One region of the Lactiplantibacillus sp. C232 genome, then DNA from elsewhere that is predicted to be linked to it. Evidence: predicted binding sites of a transcription regulator. Region 1 holds the regulator's gene; the other holds the start of a gene.
What was found. The regulator Rex, encoded in region 1, represses fermentation and respiration genes when NADH is low (regulators of the CRP and FNR family bind a similar motif). The targets are predictions, from matches to a motif close to TTGTGAANTANTTCACAA.
Positions count from the first base shown of each region.

Region 1 (3,218 bases):
TTAACGACCCGGTCTAAGAAATAACGGTCATGGCTAACGATTAGCAGCGCACCAGAGTAAGACTGGAGATAGCTTTCCAACCAAGTAAGAGTTTCGACGTCCAAGTGGTTCGTCGGTTCGTCAAGGATAAGCAAGTCCCGTTTTTCAAGTAACAACTTGGCCAAGGCCAACTGGGTCTTTTGTCCACCGGATAGTGCCGTCACCGACTTATCGTACACATCGGCGTCGAATTGGAAGCCGTGCAACACGCCCCGAATCTCAGCTTGGTAGCCGTACCCGTTTTTTTGTTGAAATCCAGTTTGAATCTGATCATAGGTTTTCAGGGTCTGTTGATAAGCCTGCTCATCATTCATGATTGCGGGGTCGCTCAATTGATTTTCGAGCTGGTGCATCCGTTTTTCGATGGCATGTAACTCAGCAAAGACACTACTCATTTCTTCCCAAATCGTATTGTTACTATCCAGTCCTTGGTCTTGCGCCAAGTAACCGATTGTTAAGCCCTTGCGCATTGAAATCTGGCCTTCGTCCGGTACCGTTTCGCCGGCAATCATTTTAAGTAAGGTTGATTTTCCGGCCCCGTTTCGACCGACGAGGGCCACCCGAGCGTGTTCTTGAATATCCATTTGTACGTTATCGAACAAGACATCGGCGCCAAAACGCCGCATAACTTGCTGTACTTGTAGTAAAATCACGCTTTATTAAGCTCCTTTCACATTTAATTCGTGACATAATTGTAGCATATTGTAACGGCCTGACCCAATTATTCGGAATAATAAGTAATTATTATTTCACAAAGTCACGCGTTATGCTAGAATAGTGTCAGCAAATTCACAAACTTTTAATTAGGAGGACACGTCCGAATGGCAGAAACAAAAATTCCACGGGCAACGGCAAAACGGTTACCGATTTATTACCGCTATTTAAATATCTTGCTAGATGCAGATAAGAAGCGGGTCTCATCGACCGAGTTGTCCGAGGCGGTTAAAGTAGATTCAGCAACGATTCGGCGAGATTTCTCGTATTTTGGGGCGCTCGGCAAACGAGGGTATGGATACGATGTTGAAACGTTACTTGCATTTTTCAAAAAGATTTTAAATCAAGACACCTTAACGAATGTTGCTTTAATTGGGGTCGGTAATTTGGGCCACGCCCTACTGAACTTTAATTTTCACAAAAACAGTAATGTCCGCATTTCAGCAGCATTTGATGTCAACGAGGCGATTGCCAATACAGTCCAAAGTGGGGTTCCAGTGTACCCAATGACGGAGCTCAAAAAGCAATTGATCGAACAACAGATTGAGATTGCTATCTTAACGGTGCCAACCACGGTTGTTCAGAAAATTACCGATGACTTGGTTGATGCAAACGTCAAAGGAATCATGAACTTTACGCCGTTACGAATCTCCGTTCCTGAGACAGTACGGGTTCAGAACGTTGATTTGACCAACGAATTACAAACATTGATCTACTTCATTGAACATTACGGTCAGCAATTAGGTGACAATGGTAATGACGATGAAAATGAGACTGAAGATTAATAACTCGCTTTATCTTTGAAATTAAATGGCTATAAAAAGGCTTCTCTGAATTATTCAGGGAAGCTTTTTTAACATACTTAGATCACGAATCATTGATTGTAACGTATAAATATTCGGTGAAAATTAACGTTGAAACGCTAGGTTAGCGCTACCTAGTAATGATACTAGTGCAGTAAGCCTAATAACGTGGGTAACACAACCGATGCGTTCATTAGGATGTGGGCCGTCATCGATGTTTGAATCCGACCGGTGTGCTGGTATAACCAGCAGAATAATAACCCGATAAAGGCATAGAGGATAAAGTGACCATCCGCATGTGCAAAGCTAAATAACACACTAGAAATCAAGGCCGCCCCAATCTGACCAGTAACCGCACTTAGATTGCCAAAGATAACTTTGCGGAAGACGATTTCTTCCATAATCGGGGCACCGACAATGATGGCTAAGAAGAAAGCGGGATATTGTTGCCCAACAGTTAAGAGGGTGGTCGTGTTGGTTGACGCTGTTGACTGTCCCAGTAAAGCCGTCATTTTTAAAATGATGACTTGACCAATGATGACTAGGACAAGACCGATCAATCCCCAGATGAACGTCATGAACCAGTTACTTGGTTGTTTTTCAACAACGTTTTTTGTCCGCATGCGACTCGCCAACCAGATGAGTAGGATTGCACCGACTAAGTAGTCGACCGTTTGAATCACGAATACTTGGGCCCCTAGCTGATGGAAAGCAGTCACAAGGACGCTCGGTAGTGCGTAAATAATAAAGTAGATGATAAGAATAAAGATTGATTGGCGGCGATTAACCATCAAGTCACGTCCTTTTAAAAGTTTGATTTAAGATTTATTGATACTTCAATAGTATTCATTATAGTCGATTTGACATTCTTTGACTAATAATTGACAAATCACTTGCAATCTTGAATTAAAATGATATAGTTGACAATGTAATTAGCACTTGAGGTTGAGGAGTGCTAAAAAAGAATAAATGGAGGGATTCACGTGTTAAAACCATTAGGAGATCGCGTTATCTTGCAACAACAAGAAGAAGAAGAACAAACAATTGGCGGTATTGTCATTGCCAATAACGCTAAGGAAAAGCCCCAAAGCGGTAAGGTTGTTGCCGTCAATGACGGTCGTGTTTTAGATAACGGGACAAAAGTTGACCCCAGCGTGAAGGTCGGCGATCAAGTATTATTCGATAAGTATGCCGGTACCGAAGTCAAGTATCAAGGTGCTAAGTATTTGGTATTGCACGAAAAAGATATCGTTGCAATCGAAGACTAATCCATTTAAATTGCGCAACTTAAAATAAATTAAATTCATGAGGTGAATAGAGATAATGGCTAAAGAATTAAAGTTCTCTGAAGATGCACGTTCAGCGATGCTAAAAGGTGTCGATCAATTAGCTGACACAGTTAAGTCAACGTTAGGTCCTAAGGGTCGCAACGTTGTTTTGGAACAATCATATGGTTCACCAACAATTACTAATGATGGTGTAACGATTGCTAAGGCGATCGAATTAGACGATCATTTCGAAAACATGGGTGCTAAGTTAGTTTCTGAAGTTGCTTCAAAGACTAATGACATCGCTGGTGATGGGACGACTACTGCAACGGTCTTAACACAATCAATCGTTAATGAAGGTATGAAGAACGTTACGGCCGGTGCTAACCCTGTT
Region 1 is NZ_JAMSKZ010000006.1:62,756-65,973, forward strand. Features, by position in the region: gene MZO41_RS07530 (ABC-F family ATP-binding cassette domain-containing protein) at 1-692, opposite strand, end outside; gene MZO41_RS07535 (redox-sensing transcriptional repressor Rex) at 861-1,538, shown strand; gene MZO41_RS07540 (CPBP family intramembrane glutamic endopeptidase) at 1,703-2,347, opposite strand; gene groES (co-chaperone GroES) at 2,540-2,824, shown strand; gene groL (chaperonin GroEL) at 2,880-3,218, shown strand, end outside.

Region 2 (3,218 bases), on a different contig from region 1:
TTGGCGCGGAAACGAGTTTGGTCATGAATTTCGGATACGGTAACTGACCATCCTGACTTTCTTTTTGTTTGAAGGCATCGTACTGGGTTTGATCAAAAATTAAGTAGGGGTGCTGATTATTCATTGGGATTAGCCAAGAGCCATGTGTGTAAACGTGTCCGTGACGGTGCTTAGCGTCTTCTTGGAAGTAGCGTGTCCCATCATCAGCGATAACGAAAATACTACCGTTCTTTAATAAAGGCCAGTGTTCAATTTGACGGCCCCGTTCATTGGCGTCTTCTTTGAAGGTGATTCCAGGTAAGATACCGTGAGATTCATAATTGGTCATGTGCCACATTTTGGCATCAACTTCTTGAGCCATTTTGATACCATCACCGCGGTTATAGAGCGTCCCAAGTGGTGTCAGATTATCACTGTGCAAGTAGGTTTGCTTTAACTCAGGATTGTTTTCAAAACCACCCATAGCTAAAACGACGCCATTATTGGCATGGATATTAAGCAGTCGTTCGCCCCGTTTGATTTGGACCCCTTGGATCACTTTAGTATTAGGATCTTGGATCAAATGTTGTGCCCGTGAGTCCAACCAAACGTCAATATTGTCAGCTCGTTCAAGGACTTTTTGCCGGAGTAGTTTCCATAATGCAGCGTCTTTATCACGTTTGTGAACGAGGGCAAAGTCAATCGTATCACTTCCGGCTAGTTCTGGGTATTCCGCCATGGTTTTCTTGATGGCAACGGCATCACCGGGTTTAATATCATGTTTCCAACTAACGGCTTTAATCCCCAGATATTTTTCAAAATATGCTGGAATTTTACTCATACCGCTTAAATAGGCGTTGAGTGTCTTAGTAGGGGTACTGAATGGCGCGCCCAGTGCTTGATAATAAGCGGTTAGTTTATCTAAGCTTTCACCCGTAACGACGTGTTGGGCGGAGTAGCGGGTGTTGCCACCTTCACGGCCAAATGGTGCCGCATCAACTACTAGTACGTGGGCACCATTATCAGCAGCAAAACGAGCCGCTGAAGCACCGGCACCACCAAAGCCTAAAACGATAACGTCGTAGTTACCGTGCCAGTTCACATTGAGCGCGGGCGTGCCGTTGAGTGCCTTAACGTATTTTTCAAAGTTATCGAAGCACCGTTCCAAGAACTTGATAGAAGGGGCATCGGTCATTTGACCATTCTGATCAAAGGCTTTAGCAGCGTAGCTTAACATGTATTCATTGCCAGGGAGTACCTGAGCATCAACTCCGGGCGCATTGAGAATATTGCGTAAGTCACCTTGAGCACGGCACGTCCCCTGTACGCCAAGGGAAGTACCAACTAACATGACCGGTTTATTAGCAAAGGGGTGGAGCTGGTAAGAAAGCCATTCAATAACGTTCTTGAGTGCGGCCGGAATGGCATGATCGTATTCGGGTACCCCGATGATCACCCCATCGGCCTGGCTAATTTTATCATTTAAGGCTTGAACGGTCGCCGGGATATGATTTTGAGTTGGTTCATTAAAAAGGGGAATCCCTGTAATTTCATTAACGTCAATGGTAGCCCGTTGACTAAAATGATGCTTCATAAATTGTAATAATTCACGGTTGTAAGACTGTTGTGCCGCCGTACCAATCAAGGCAATATATTTCATAATTAACATTCCTTTATTAGTTTTTTAGTTGGATAAGTACACGGATTGTTTACGCTTTCAATATAAATAGTTACCTAGAAAAAACAACCGTTAATTTTAACGAAGCCAACAGAATGCTATTGTGACAAGGATAACAAGCTGTGATTAATTTGACGGGTTGTCGAAACTTTAGTGAGAATTAAGCAAGTGGCAAACTTTATTTTAGCTTTTTATAAATTCTATTTATAAAAGTGTCCGATAAAAGGCACTAGTCGCTATGATAGTTTCAGGTATTTTTAATCGCAAACAGGTCCCTGTAGGCTGTATATAACGGGTTTTATTGCGACACCTCAAGCAACTACAACTAAATTTAAATTGACAGACTTATAAATTAAGTTATGGTGATATTGAAAAACGGCAAACAACCGTTAATGGCAAGATATGTGAAAATCTTAACAATTATATGAAGATTAGGAGGAAGTGCAGATGTTGAGTGAAATAAAATGGAAGGGCTTTCTGTTACCGCTAATTTTTGGAATTGGGTTATGGCTAGTTACGCCACTACGACCAGTAGCAATTAGTATTATGGCGTGGCACTTATTTGCAATTTTTGTGGCAACGATTATTGCTTGTATTACCAAGCCATTACCGATGATGGCCGTCACGCTGATTGGGATTGTTGTCGCGACGTTAACGGGTGTTTTTACGATGGACGAAGTCGCTACTGGTTTTGGTAATTCGACGGCGTGGATGGTTGCCATGTGCATGTTCATGGCTGCTGGTTTTATTAAATCAGGACTTGGCAAGCGGATCGCCTATCTGTTTGTCAGTTTATTTGGCAAGCGCACGCTGAGCTTAGCATACGCCTTATCCTTTGTTGATGCCGTATTGGCGATTGGTATTCCTAGCAATAATGCGCGGGTCAACGGGATTATGTATCCCATTATTGATAACCTTTCTCGTGAAATGGGATCTGATCCGAAACAGGGCACACAGCGAAAATTAGGCTCATTTCTAGTTTTTAATGAATATGAAGTTAATAATATTACATCAGGCTTGTTTTTGACCGGTTTAGCTGGCAACATGGTGGCTATTGGTTTAGCTAAGATGCAGGGAATCACGGTAACTTGGATGCAATGGTTTACGGCTGCTTGTGTCCCAGGTATTTTATCGCTACTAATTATTCCATGGGTACTATATAAAGTCTATCCCCCTGAGGTGAAACAAACGCCAGGCGCGCACCGCTGGGCAACGACGCGTTTGGCCGCACTTGGAAAAATGACAGCTAGTGAAAAAATTATGTCAATTACCTTTATTTTAGCGATTGTTTTATGGTTGATCGGGACTAAAATTGGCATCGATGCGACCGAAGTAAGTTTTATCGCAGTTGTTATTTTGCTGATTACGGGCGTGTTAACGACTAACGATTTGCTCAATGAACATTTTGCTTGGAATATTTTAGTCTGGTTATCGATCATCATGATGATGTCTAAGAAGCTAATGACACTAGGCTTTTTCCCATGGTTTTCCAAAACGTTAGGTCATTTACTGAATGGTATGAACTGGATTAGCGTGCTCATTATCCTGTTTTTAGCTTATT
Region 2 is NZ_JAMSKZ010000002.1:133,175-136,392, forward strand. Features, by position in the region: gene MZO41_RS02910 (FAD-binding protein) at 1-1,639, opposite strand, end outside; gene MZO41_RS02915 (DASS family sodium-coupled anion symporter) at 2,105-3,218, shown strand, end outside.
Region 2: the regulator Rex is predicted to act here: its motif matches at 1,759-1,776, upstream of MZO41_RS02910 (FAD-binding protein).